One region of the Oceanobacillus sp. FSL W7-1304 genome, then DNA from elsewhere that is predicted to be linked to it. Evidence: predicted binding sites of a transcription regulator. Region 1 holds the regulator's gene; the other holds the start of a gene.
What was found. Region 1 encodes Rex, which represses fermentation and respiration genes when NADH is low (regulators of the CRP and FNR family bind a similar motif). Its sites were predicted from a motif close to TTGTGAAATATTTCACAA; they were not measured.

Region 1 (7,542 bases):
ATAAGAAAGTCCAGGCAAGCGGCAAAAAGGATAAAGTGAAAGGTGAGGTTCAGGACACCTTTGGTGATGCAAAGAATGAAGCAAATGAAACAAAGACCGATCAGAAAAAATGAGAAGACTAAGAGCGTGTAATATAAAACGGTGCAGTAAGAAATGGTGCCTCCCCCCGAAAATTAGATTTTCACCTCTAATTTTCGGGGGGATTTTTTTGGCTAAATATGGTGAGGAATTTAAGATAAAGCTTGTTACAGAGTATTTATAAGGCAACCTAGGATATAAATCATTGACCAAAAATATAATATGGGTAGCGAAACATCAATATTGAATGGATTAAAAAGAAGAACGATCTTCACATAAAAATGGAAAAAATGAAAAAGGACGCTTCCGCATAAGTGAGAACTTTATACGAAAACGCCCTTTTAAACTTAAATTTATAATAAATGTTACCTTTATGTTACTTTTTAGTTTGACGGGGTTCGCAACAGCATCCCAAACGTTTATAAATCAACATTTAAGGGTGGTTTGTTACATCATACCGCCCATTCCACCCATGCCGCCCATATCAGGCATTGCAGGTGCACCGCCTTCTTCAGGCTTATCAGCTACAACAGCTTCTGTAGTTAATAGCATTGCTGCTACAGATGCTGCGTTTTGCAGTGCAGAACGTGTTACTTTTGTTGGGTCAACGATTCCAGCTTCAACCATGTTTACCCATTCGTTTGTTGCTGCGTTATATCCTACGCCAACTTTTTCGTTTTTCAAGCGTTCTACGATGATAGAACCTTCTAAACCAGCGTTTTGTGCAATTTGACGAACTGGCTCTTCGATTGCGCGAAGTACGATTTTCACACCAGTTGCTTCATCGCCTTCTAGGTTTAGTTCACTTACTTTGTTGTAAACGTTGATTAGGGCAGTACCACCACCGGATACGAAGCCTTCTTCAACTGCAGCACGTGTAGAGTTCAATGCATCCTCGATACGCAGTTTGCGCTCTTTTAATTCTGTTTCTGTTGCAGCACCAACTTTAACTACTGCCACACCACCAGATAATTTAGCAAGACGCTCTTGTAATTTTTCTTTATCAAATTCAGAAGTTGTTTCTTCTGCTTGTGCACGGATTTGTGCAACACGGCCAGAGATTGCTTCTGGGTTGCCAGCACCCTCAACAACTGTAGTGTTTTCTTTTGTTACAACAACTTTCGAAGCACGTCCTAATTGTTCGATAGTAGCAGACTTAAGATCCAATCCAAGATCTTCAGTAATCACTTCTCCACCAGTTAGGATAGCGATATCTTCTAGCATTGCTTTACGACGGTCACCGAATCCTGGAGCTTTAACAGCTACAGCGTTGAACGTTCCGCGAAGTTTGTTTACAACTAATGTTGCAAGAGCTTCCCCTTCAACATCTTCAGCGATTAATAATAATGGCTTTCCTTGTTGAACAACTTGCTCTAATACTGGTAATACTTCTTGGATATTACCAATTTTCTTATCTGTAATAAGAATGTATGGATCTTCTAATACTGCTTCCATTTTATCTTGGTCAGTAACCATGTATGGTGAAGAATATCCACGATCAAATTGCATCCCTTCAACAACCTCTAATTCTGTGTTGAAGCCTTTTGATTCTTCAATTGTAATAACGCCATCATTGCCAACGCGTTCCATCGCTTCAGCAATTAAGTTACCAACTTCATCATCAGATGCTGAGATAGCTGCGATTTGTGCGATAGAGTCTTTGCTTTCAACCGGTTGAGAAATTGCTTTTAATTCTTCAACAGCAGTTGCTACAGCTTTCTCAATACCGCGGCGGATACCTACAGGGTTTGCACCAGCTGTAACGTTTTTCAAACCTTCGTGAATCATTGCTTGTGCAAGAACTGTTGCAGTAGTTGTACCGTCACCAGCTACATCATTTGTTTTCGATGCAACTTCAGATACAAGCTGTGCTCCCATGTTTTCAAAAGCATCTTCCAATTCGATTTCTTTCGCAATGGTTACCCCATCATTTGTAATTAGAGGTGAGCCGAATTTTTTATCTAAAACAACGTTACGTCCTTTTGGTCCCAACGTTACTTTTACAGCGTTTGCTAATACATCTACACCGCGCAGCATTGCTCCACGTGCTTCTTCATTGAACTTAATATCTTTAGCCACTTAAAATTCCTCCTTTAAAATAATCATTCGAAAAATTTATTTGTCGTCGTTCATGTATGTGTTGGTTTTGTGTTACGATTAGCTTACTACAGCTAAAATGTCATTTTCACGAAGAATTAAGTATTCTGTACCTTCATATTTCACTTCAGTACCAGCAAATTTAGAGAATATAATGCGGTCCCCTTCTGCAACTTCAAGTGCCACTTTTTCCCCATTTTCAGTTACACGGCCAGATCCTACTGCTACTACGCGACCTTCCTGTGGTTTTTCCTTTGCAGAGTCTGGTAGTACGATACCGCTTGCAGTTGTTTCTTCTTGCTCAACAAGTTCGATAACAACACGATCTCCTAGTGGTTTAATCATGTAGAATGCCTCCTCAATTCTTTAACGTATTAGATTTATTAGCACTCTCAATGATTGAGTGCTAATTTCTATATTCATAATAATTAATCCCATAAAAAAATGCAAGTAATGTGTCTATAATTTTATTTAATTTCTAGTAAAATTTTATGTAAAGGGGCTCATAATATTAACAGCCTGTATAATATGATAAAATATCTTTTATGATGATTGATGATCAATAGATGGAATATGTAATACATATACTAAACTATACAAAGCAAAAGGAGTCGTTTTATTTGGCACGTAGATATTGGTATGTCATTTTAACTTATATACTGATGCAGCTTTCTGCATTTCCCGTTGCTCTGCTTGCAAAGCATCATTATATCCCAGTACAAGGTGTGATTTACTGGTCCATTTTTAGCTTTATTCTCGGACTTCTTATTATTTTGTGGATTATGAAGCCCGATATGCAGATGAGAGATACACGCAATGCAGCACCGATGAGCTCAATGATACTCTGGTCAATCCTCGGTGTATTCATGGCTTTCTTTGCACAAGGAATTGCAGTAGCAATTGAAATGAATATACTAGGGATTTCACCTGGATCAGAAAACACTCAAGGTATCATGGATATAGCTCGTGCAGCCCCATTATTTATTATTATTCCTGCAGTGATTGCCCCAATATTGGAAGAAATCATTTTCCGAAAAATTATCTTCGGCAGTCTCTATAAGCGCATGAATTTCTTCTTCGCAGGTTTGGTCTCCGCCCTTATCTTCGGTTTTATTCATGAAGGGATGGAACATATCCTAATTTATGCTTCGATGGGGTTTGTATTTGCGTTTCTTTATGTAAAGACAAAACGAATTCTCGTTCCGATTATCGTTCATGCAGCAATGAACACATTAGTTGTTGTCGGGCAATTATCGATGGATCCAGAAGAAATGCAGCGACAACTTGAGCAAATGCAACGTCAGGTTGAGCAATTGCAAATGATCCTTATTGGAGGTTAATGAATGATTCATTCTTTGTTAGTTAAAGCGTTCATTTACTTCATAATGGCAATGATTTTTATTTACGTTGCCGTCCAAAGCAAAGGGCAAACAATCTGGAATCCCACCACGCTCATTTTTGCTGCTGTAGCAACGCTTGCCTTTGGAGTTGCAGTTCGATTGCTTAATAAGTATTTTCGATTGAAAAAGAAGAAGCATTAAATAGATACTATATAGATCTTCTTAATAAAAAAGAAGGCTGTTTCTAGATTAATACTGAAACAGCCTTCTTTTATTTTTATTGGATAGACTTCAACTTATCTATCCATTCATCTTTATCTTCGATTGATTTTTCAAACGTTGTGTAGCGAACAACATACAAATCATTGTCTTTCGCAAATACCCTTGCTACTTCTTCCTGATCGAGCTGAATATCATCTTCTGTTAATGAAAAATCAAAAAATCCTTCTTCCGCAGAATTAAATTCAAGCTCACCTGTAGTCATTTCTGTTAAATTCATTTCCATCATTTCGATAAAGCCTTCAGCACCTAACAATTCATCACCATCTGGATAATAATGAATCGTAAACAGCTCTGTGAAATTCGTTTGATCCTCATCAACTAAAAGAAATTCAGCGGTTGCTTCACCGTCTCCTTCCTCATAGTTCTCAAGCTCCCACTTTCCTTCATCAAACGGAATTTCTAAGCTCGTAATTGTGTCAATGTAAACACCTTCTGCCGCTGCATCAGCAGCAGTCTCTTCGATAACATCCCCATTCTCATCAAGAGGAATTATTTCGCTTGGTTCTTCAGAACTATAAATTTTCCATGCACCATCATCTGGTCGCAAGACATGAACCCCGTGTGTTTCATTATTCATAAAATCAGGACCATCGACTTTCATTGTCGTCTGTTTATAAGAGATTGTTGCTTCTTCTTCTGATTTTTCCTCCACAACTAAATCAAATAATTCCATATCTAATGTATACACAGATAATTGATCGATTGTCGTACGTGTTGAGTCATATAAAGGAGATTCACTATGTATGGTTTCCATGTAAGCATCCAAGTCATTTTCTGTTAATGCTTCTAAGTTTGCTTCAAGTACTGCAAATAATGCCTCATCTTCTGGAACTACATTTTCTTCTGCTTCTTCAGACCCATTTTCCTCGTTTGCTTCCGCATCATTTGTTTCTTCAGTTGCTTCAGCATCGTTAGTCCCTTCACTCTCATTGTCACTTTCATTTGAACATGCAACAATGAACAAACTAATAAATAAAACAAACATAATACCTAAAACCTTTTTCACGTTCACGAATAAATTCCTCCTCTTTCTCAATATATTCCCAATACAGATTAACGTAATAATCAGTAAATGGATAGATGTCTTAAGAACCAATAATTTTCAGAAAAATATTAGTTCCATTTATCTAGTTAATATTTATCAGCTTATTTCCAGTGGTTGTTTAAAACAGAGATTTTATGGAATTGATGCAAATAAATTATGGTATTTACCAATATAAGGACATCCAAATCCAACCATAAAAAAACAAGGCTTTTGACCTAAAATCAATAGCCTTGTAATTAAACAAAAATTCACAATGAGTAATATCTACTCTGGATTATCTAACGAATAATGCTTTAGGAAATAAACAAGGGCCTGCAATTCAACAGCAAGATCAATATGGTGGACCCGAATATGCTTCGGTACACTAATCCTTGCAGGAGTAAAGTTAAGAATCCCTGAAATCCCTTTTTCTACAAGCTTATCGGCGATCACTTGTGCTTCAACAGCTGGCACAGTTAGGATAGCGACTTTAATGTCTTCTAACTTTTCCTCTAAATCACGAATATCATAAACGGGTACCCCGCCAATATCCGTGCCAACCTTTTCTGTATCTGCATCAAATGCCGTAGTAATCCGGATATTATTGTTCTTCATAAAGTTATAATGAAGGAAGGCTGTGCCTAAGTTCCCAACTCCGATTAATGCAACCTCTGTAACCTCATGCTGATCCAACGTACTTCGGAAAAATCCTAATAAATACTCTACATTATAGCCGTATCCCTTTTTTCCCAATGCGCCAAAATAAGAAAAGTCTCTTCGAATTGTTGCAGAATCCACTTTTACTGCATCACTCAGCTCCTTTGAGGAAACTCGCTTCTTCCCTTGCTGATTTAAATTGTTAAGAAAACGATAATATAAAGGCAGCCGCTTGGCAGTAGCTTGTGGAATTTTATTCTGTTCCATCAATCTTCCTCTTTTCAATCCAATAGTTGTATATGATAAGTTCTTTCCTTCTATTTTAACAGAAAACGTCAAATAAGTCGTGATATTTTTCACAATTCAGTTGCCTCGTTAAATAACTATAAGATACACTGTACATGATGGGGTGAAAAAGATGATATTAATGCAACTAAACGGAATTTCCAAATCCTTCGGTGCTGAAGAGATTTTATCAAATATTAAAATTGAAATTAAAGATAAAGACCGTATAGCTATTGTCGGCAGAAACGGTGCAGGTAAGTCAACATTACTTAAAATTATGGCACAAGAATTATCGTATGATGAAGGGGAATTTTTTCAACCGAAGGATCTTACATTCGGTTATTTATCCCAGCATATGACGTTAGAATCAGGGAAAACCATTTGGGATGAAATGCTAGAGGTATTTTCCCATTTAAAATCATTGGAAAAGCAACTTCGAGCATTAGAGAAAGAGATGGAGAAAGCCAGCGAATTATCTGGAGAAGAATATGACAAAGTCCTTAAAGAATATGACAAACTTCAACTAGCATATCAGACTGATGGGGGCTATACGTATGAATCTGATATTAGAGCTGTACTTAGTGGGTTAAATTTTGAGTCCTTTGATTATGATACTCCAATCGCAGAACTTAGTGGTGGACAAAAAACACGACTTGCCCTGGGTAAATTGCTGCTTCAAAAACCACAGCTGCTTATTCTTGATGAACCGACCAACCATCTTGATATTGATACATTGTCATGGTTGGAAAACTATCTCGTTAGTTATCCAGGCGCCATTGTCATCGTTTCACACGATCGGTACTTTCTTGATAAAACAGTTTCCATTGTATATGAAATTTCACGGCATAAAACGCGAAAATACCATGGTTCGTACAGCAAGTATTTGGAGCAAAAAGCACTAAATTATGAACAGGAATTAAAGGAATTTGAAAAGCAGCAAACTGAAATTAAAAAAATGGAAGACTTTATCCAGCGGAATATTGTACGTGCTTCGACTACAAAACGAGCACAAAGCAGGCGGAAGCAGCTTGAAAAAATGGAGCGTCTTGATCGGCCACTAGGTGATGAGTCATCCGCTTCCTTCTCCTTTCAAATTAATCGCAGAAGTGGAAATGATGTATTAAAAGTTGAAGAGCTTAGCTTACGTTATGAAAAAGAAGTGGACCCTATTTTTTCCAACATACGACTGGATATAAATCGCGGTGACCGTATCGCACTTGTTGGTCCGAATGGTGTAGGGAAAACTACATTACTTAAGGCCATCTTAGGTAGACTGCAGACAGAAAAAGGAAACATCCAGCTTGGTACAAATGTACAAATTGGCTACTATGATCAAGAACAGGCTGATCTTAATTCTACTAAGACGATTCTTCAAGAATTATGGGATGATTACCCCACCATAAATGAAAAAGATATCCGCACGGTTTTAGGAAACTTTCTTTTTTCTGGAGATGATGTATTAAAGCAGGTCCATACATTAAGTGGTGGAGAAAAAGCAAGACTAGCCCTTGCTAAGCTTAAAATGCAGCAAGCAAATTTCCTTATTATGGATGAGCCTACAAACCATTTGGACATCGATAGTAAAGAAGTGCTGGAAGCAGCTTTGATTGATTTTCCTGGAACCATCCTTTTCGTATCACATGACCGCTATTTTATTAATAAAATAGCTGATCAGGTTGCTGAAATGGAACGAGATGGAATTACGATCTATCTTGGGGACTATGATTATTATTTGGAGAAGAAAGAAGAAGAGGCAGAAATCGAAAGGCTAAAACAGGA
Region 2 (7,542 bases), 990 kb from region 1:
CTTACCACACTTGGGTCGCAGTACGGAATGAGGTGAAAATGCACCTCTCCAAATTCGTCTTCTAAAACAACTGGCTCTATATGGTTTGTCAGATTACCGACAATATGAAAACCATGATGTTTCATTAAACTGCTCCCAAAATTCAACCTGCTCGGACTATCATGGTTACCTGCTATCGCGATTACAGGTGTTTTTAATCGATGCACAATTGTCTCTAAAACTTCGTCCAATAAGTGAACTGCTTCAATTGGCGGAACCGCTCGATCATATAAATCACCTGCGATAATGACTGCATCTGGTTTTTCTTCCTCCACTGCTTGAATAAGTTGTTCTAATACATAACGTTGATCTTCGGTCATATAAATTCCCTGGACAAGTTTTCCTAAGTGCCAATCCGCAGTATGAAAAAACTTCATTGTATCTCCCCTCTCCAGTACACTAGATAAATAATCTGCTTGCACTTAATCAAAAACTACTTAATTCTTCTGTTTTAATAGTATTGATTACTACTATAATAAGAGAAAAGGAACTTAGCCCCTTTCACAAAATATCGAATCTAAATCTATAATGAGTATACTGCTCTTCTTCCATTGAATCAATGTTAGGAAGCCTGGTCATAATTCATATTTCTACCAGCTATATTTAGTAGATTTGCGAATTTCGAAACTATTATCCGATTAAATTCTTTGTTTTGATGTGGAATTTAGCTATTAAAATAAATTCTATTAAAGTTAAAACTTTTTGAAAAAGTAAAGTTTAGACTCGCATGCAGCCATTGTGTTAATGAGTAAACCTATTCGATTCGGTTGCTCAATTTACTTCCTGCCTTTCCCGGATGCAGTAGTCATGCTCTGACACAGCCAGAACGAACACAAATAAATAACCCCGATACACGAATCGTATCAGGGTTATAAACTATTTACTCATTTTTATATCCCCTTGCTTGGCTCGTTTTAAAAAGCTGGCAAGGATTATAGCTACTGCGATAATAAAGGTCGAAATAAAGAATGCATCATTAATTCCACCTAGCATTGCTTCTAAAGCTATTTGTTGCTGCACCTCCGAAGTCGGACCGCCTACTACTGCCTCAGTTAAACGGTTTGCATACACATTTTCTCGAATTGACATGATCGTTATTAACAATGCAGTTCCAATCGCTCCAGAAACCTGATTCAGCGTATTATTCATCGCTGTTCCATGCGGGTAATATTCAGCAGGCAACTGATTTAAGCCGTTCGTAGATACCGGCATCATAACCATGGATAGACCTAACATACGCATTCCATGCAGTGCCATTAACGTAATGTAACCTGTCTCAAACGTTAAGTTACTAAAGCAATACGTTGTAATTGTCATAATCGATAAACCAACAAGCGCCAGTACTCGCCCGCCATATCTATCAAACAGTCTACCTGTGATTGGTGACATAAATGCATTCAGAAGAGCTCCCGGTAATAGCATTAACCCCGTATCCATTGGCGAAATCCCACGAATCGTTTGTGCATAGATCGGTAACAAAAGAAAACCAGAAAACATTGCAATATTAACGACCATCGATATGATGGATGCCAACGTAAACATGGGATATTTAAACACATTGAAATTTAACATGGGCTTCTCAAGCTTTGATTGACGAAGGATAAACCAGATAAGCGCAATAACCCCAAGGATAATTGTTCCATATACCTGTAAGCTATCCCAGCCCTTTGATCCAGCAGAGCTAAAACCGTATAATAATCCTCCGAATCCAATACTGGACAAAATTAAAGAAAGAATATCTAACGTAATAAACACTTTTTCTTTCTTATCCTTTAATAGAAAAAAGCCGAGCAAAAATACAACAGCAGCAATTGGAGTTATAAAATGAAATAGCATTCTCCAATCATAGTGTTCAATAATCCAACCAGAAAGCGTTGGTCCAATTGCTGGAGCAAACATTAAAATCAAACCGAAGACTCCCATTGCAGTTCCTCGTTTAGCGATTGGAAAGCTTATTAACATAACATTCATTAATAATGGCATCATAATTGCGGATCCAGATGCCTGAACCATTCGCGCAGCCAGCAAGATCGGGAATGTATGCGCAATACCTGCAATTAAAGTTCCACAAAAAAACAGACCCATTGCAACTAAGAACAATCGGCGAACAGAATATTTTTGAATTAAAAAAGCTGTCGTTGGAATCAATATACCATTAATTAACATATACCCCGTCGTTAACCACTGGACGACAGATGTACTTACATCAAGGTCTAACATGATAGATGGCAGTGCAACATTTAGCAGTGTATTATTTAAAAATGAAATAAATGCACCAACCATAAGTATTGCTAAAATACCATACTTTGGCCGGTCATTATGATTGATTGATGGTTCCATAAATTCTTCTCCCTTACATTAAACTATACATTGATCACCCGAATTTTTCTAATGACATAAATCATATCATATACCTTTAGTCCACATAATACAAATAAATTTTTTATTGTCTTTATCAAGTTTATGAACCGATTCATAATTCATTCAATTTTTAATAGACTATGAGTCTAGTATGAAAATACAGCTAAATTAGAAAAAACTTTCCTTCATTAATAGTGGGAAAGTTTTTCATTAGCTAACCGCAAAAATACGGAGCACATTTTTGCAATTAAAGCAACTATTTTTAATACCTACGTGTCCAAAATTTGCCTATCTCCACCAAATCTACAAATCTTCATGAACATTTTGTGAAGCATTTCTCATACTCTTGTATTTTTATCGTTTGCGTACTATTATATAGGACGATAATTGTGTTTACCTTTATATTGGCGCAAAAAAACAGATAATTTAACAGAAAGGGGTATATACATGAAACTTAAATGGACCCTACTAACATTCATTTTCACTATAGCTACAGTGTTAACAGGTTGTGAGCCATTACTTGTCTTAGATCCAAAAGGACCACAAGCTGCAACGACTGCTGATGTTATATGGTTATCCATCATTACTATGGCATTCATTGTTATTACCGTACTTGTATTACTTATCATTATCCTAGTAAAATACCGCGCATCTAAACAGGATGATGATTATGAACCACCACATATTGAGGGGAATCCTATTGTCGAAGGAATTATTGTTGGTATTCCAATTTTAATTGTTATCTTCTTATCTATCGTTTCTGTTGTCTCAACATACCAAGTTGAAACAGTACCAGAAGGATATGAGGATCAGGAACCGTTGGTGATATATGCTTCTTCATCTAACTGGAAATGGCATTTCAGCTATCCAGAGCAAGATATTGAAACAGTCAATTATGTATTTATCCCAACAGATCGTTCCGTCCAGTTCAAGCTTTACTCACATGGTCCAATTACAAGCTTTTGGGTACCGCAGTTAGCCGGACAAAAATATGCGATGGCAGACATGGTAACGACAATTAATTTAGCGGCTGAATCAGCTGGAGAGTTTATGGGTAGAAATGCAAACTTTAGTGGTGAAGGTTTTGCTGAAAACACATTTAACGTTATCGCAATGCCGCAAGATGAATTCGATACTTGGGTAGATGATATTCATGCTACGGCTGATCCATTAACAGAAGATATATTCAATGAATTATTAGAACCTGGTCATCTAGGTCAACTTGCTTTCACTGGAACACATTTAGAATTTTCACCACCACCTGAGGGTGAGCATGGTGGGCATAATCACGGTTCATCTGATGATACGGAACAATCCGAGGATGAACATGATGATTCAGAACACGATCATCATTAATTGAAAGACTACGAACAAAACAGCTAGATTACTAATCTAAATGTACTTGAACTTCTCGAAAGGAGTAACAAACATGGAATTTTTTGAAAGATTCGCTATACCCCATCCAGATCCAATGATCTATGCATCTATGGTTGCAATTGTTCTTGTTTCCATCGCAATCGTTGCAGGATTAACTTACTTTAAAAAATGGGGCTATTTATGGAACGAATGGTTAACAACAACTGACCATAAACGAATCGGGATTATGTATTTGATTTCCGCTTTAGTCATGTTATTCCGTGGTGGTGCGGACGCTGTCATGATGCGTCTTCAGCTTTCTAGCCCGGAAATGGAATTTTTAAACGCTCAACATTATAATGAGGTTTTTACAACGCACGGAGTTGTAATGATCTTCTTTATGGCAATGCCGTTCGTTATTGGTTTAATGAACTACGTTGTGCCACTGCAAATTGGTGCTCGTGACGTTGCTTTTCCGCGACTAAACGCACTTAGCTTTTGGCTATTCTTTGCCGGAGCAATGCTATTTAACATATCGTTTGTTATCGGTGGATCACCTGACGCTGGTTGGACCAATTACTTCCCACTAGCAAGTAATGAGTTTAGCCAATCTGTTGGTGTTAACTATTACATGTGGGCTCTTCAAATTTCTGGAATTGGTACACTAATGACAGGAATTAACTTTGTTGTAACGATTTTCAAAATGAGAGCTCCTGGTATGAAATTAATGAAAATGCCAATGTTTACATGGTCAGCTCTTATCACAAATGTTATTATTGTATTTGCTTTCCCAGTGTTAACTGTAGCGCTCTTAATGGGAACGTTCGACCGTCAATTCGGTACATCATTCTTTGCAACAGGTAATGGTGGTATGGATATGTACTGGGCCAACCTTTTCTGGGTTTGGGGCCATCCAGAAGTTTACATTTTAATTCTGCCAGCATTCGGTATTTACAGTGAGATTATTTCGACCTTCTCACAACGTAACTTATATGGGTATAAATCAATGGTAGCTTCCATGGTACTAATTTCCCTACTCTCATTCTTTGTATGGGTACACCATTTCTTTACAATGGGACAGGGAGCATTAACTAATAGTATCTTCTCGATTACAACAATGGCAATCGCCATACCAACCGGGATTAAGATATTTAACTGGCTCCTAACGATGTGGAAAGGTAAGATTAGGTTCACCGTTCCAATGCTTTATTCAGTAGCCTTCATCCCACTTTTCACAGTTGGTGGAGTAACTGGAGTAATGCTTGCAATGGCAAGTGCTGACTATCAGTATCATAATACGATGTTCTTAGTAGCTCACTTCCACAATACAATTATTCCTGGTGTTGTTTATGCGATGCTAGCTGGTCTTACGTATTGGTGGCCAAAAATGTTTGGCTTTATTCTGAACGAGCGAATTGGAAAATGGGCTTTCTGGTTTAATGTTGTCGGCTTTGTTTTAGCTTTCTTCCCGATGTACATCACTGGATTAGACGGGCAAGCTCGCCGTATGTACACATACTCAGAGTCAACTGGATTCACTCCATTGAATATGCTTTCGTTTGTAGGAGCAGGTTTAATGGCAATTGCATTTATCCTGATCGCCTATAATATTTTCTATAGTATTAAAAACTCACCTAGAAACGTTGGTGACGATCCATGGAACGCACGTTCATTAGAATGGGCAACGCATAACCCGGTTCCTGAATACAACTTTGCAATTGAACCTGAAGTAAATTCCAGTGAAGCATTCTGGGATCATAAGAAAAAGAAACATACTTTATTCAAAGGTAAAATCGATAAAATCCATATGCCAAATAATAGTGGTATTCCAATTATAATGGCAGGTATTTTATTTGTATTTGGATTCTCGTTCGTCTTCAGTATTTGGCCGGCTGTTATCATTGCTGCCATTGCCTTCTTCGCATGTATGATGTACAGTTCATTCGAAAATGATCAGGGACGCTATATTTCTGCTGACGAAGTGAAGGAAACGGAAGAGAAATTTGGAGGTGCTTCGAAATGAAGATAGATCACTCGCAACCTCTTGAATATAGCACACACAAAAATGAAATGAATATATTAGGCTTCTGGATTTTCCTGGGTGCTGAAATTATGCTTTTTGCAACACTATTTACATCCTATTTCATATATGAAAACAGATTTGGAAATGGGCCAAGCGGTGCTGAAATCTTTGAAATAACACCTGTTTTAATCGAGACAGTTGTACTTTTAACTAGTAGTTTTACAATCGGTCTTGCAATTAACGCTATGCGTTTAAACCGACCAAAAGCAATGTTGTGGTTCTTAGGTATCACGCTCCTCCTTGGAGCGACGTTCCTTTCGGTTGAGATTTATGAATTTGTTCACTATTATCATGTAGGAGCAACATTACAAACAAGTGCATTTACTGGTATTTTATTAACAACACTTGGAACACACGGTGCTCACGTAACATTTGGATTGTTCTGGGGAATAGCTATCTTCTTGCAAGTTAAAAAGCACGGGCTAAATCCAGAAACAGCCAATAAATCATTTAATTACTCACTGTACTGGCATTTTCTAGATGTTATGTGGATTTTCATTTTCAGCTTCATCTACTTGAAAGGAATGATGTAACATGAAGGAATTATTTCCAATAAAGCAAGTCAATGGCTTTATCTTCTCATTGCTACTTACCGTAGTTGCGCTGAGCGTATACTTCATGGATATGTCATTTACCGCAGGCATGACTATCTTGCTTGTAACAGCTTTTGTTCAAGCAATTGTACAGTTCGTCCTGTTTATGCATGCTGGTGAGAGTGATGATAAGAGAACAATTTACACAACCTTATACTACAGTGCCTTAATTGCTTTAGTGACCATTTTTGGTTCATTACTTGCAATGGTATGGGATATGTAAAGCACAAAAGCAGAAGCGCCCGATTAGCGACGTACGGACTGCGCCCCGTATTTTGGGGTGGTTCGGCTTGCCGAACATTCTTACGTAGGAGATAAAGGAAATACGGCGACCGTAGGGAGTCGATGTTGACTTTCACCACAAGGGTATAAGTGCGACTAACCCTCTGGCGCAGCCAATCGGCAAGTCTTCTTTTCGTACGGAGGTGAAGGAAGTCTCACTAACGCTTCAGCGCTGGAGCTGGACGTGGCTGTTTCGGTAACTAAGTTATCTACAGCATTTAAATTTTATAGTTTCCCAAAGAAACAATAGCAAAGCGAGCGTCTGATTATAGGCGCTCGCTTTTTCATTTACAATTTAATGCATTACAAAACGCTTCTCTTCCCCTCGCCAGGTTTGTGAATCATTTCTTCGGTCACAACGAGAAACGTACCCATTATCCATATAAACGCAGCACTCATGACTGTACCTACACCAATACCAACTAGCCCTTGGTAATCGCTTACATATACCCCGTAAGAAAATATGGCAATTCCAAGGAAAACTAACGTACCACAAATATATTTTACTGCATTCAACATTGCCGCATGTGTTTTCATTTGAAATGACCTCCCTTTGTATTTATTATTTACCACGTTCACATTTTTGTCAAACATTTATTTCTAATTTATGAACTTTTGTATTTGATATTGACAAAAATCCATGGATGCCTATTTTTATAAAAATCTTCACATACAAAAATAAACCGGGAGTATTACCTCCCGGTTATTATGACTGTTACACCACTGCCTTAATTAACAGCAGCGGTAGTGCTGGTTGTTTGGATTTGTTTCATTTGCTCAAATAGACTTTTAATCGTGCCAATTCCCACATTGTCATACTTAGCTAAA

Region 2: a site for Rex is predicted at 2,725-2,742, ahead of qoxA (cytochrome aa3 quinol oxidase subunit II). Genes of this name have one in related genera too.

Annotation. Positions count from the first base shown of each region.
Region 1 is NZ_CP150211.1:1,932,278-1,939,819, forward strand. Features, by position in the region: gene NYE61_RS09730 (CsbD family protein) at 1-113, shown strand, start outside; gene groL (chaperonin GroEL) at 526-2,157, opposite strand; gene groES (co-chaperone GroES) at 2,236-2,520, opposite strand; gene NYE61_RS09745 (CPBP family intramembrane glutamic endopeptidase) at 2,796-3,515, shown strand; gene NYE61_RS09750 (YdiK family protein) at 3,519-3,716, shown strand; gene NYE61_RS09755 (hypothetical protein) at 3,793-4,809, opposite strand; gene NYE61_RS09760 (redox-sensing transcriptional repressor Rex) at 5,107-5,745, opposite strand; gene NYE61_RS09765 (ABC-F family ATP-binding cassette domain-containing protein) at 5,897-7,542, shown strand, end outside.
Region 2 is NZ_CP150211.1:945,152-952,693, forward strand. Features, by position in the region: gene NYE61_RS04780 (exonuclease SbcCD subunit D) at 1-416, opposite strand, end outside; gene NYE61_RS04785 (DHA2 family efflux MFS transporter permease subunit) at 916-2,379, opposite strand; gene qoxA (cytochrome aa3 quinol oxidase subunit II) at 2,848-3,756, shown strand; gene qoxB (cytochrome aa3 quinol oxidase subunit I) at 3,830-5,779, shown strand; gene NYE61_RS04800 (cytochrome (ubi)quinol oxidase subunit III) at 5,776-6,372, shown strand; gene qoxD (cytochrome aa3 quinol oxidase subunit IV) at 6,374-6,655, shown strand; gene NYE61_RS04810 (hypothetical protein) at 7,018-7,251, opposite strand; gene NYE61_RS04815 (DUF4145 domain-containing protein) at 7,443-7,542, opposite strand, start outside.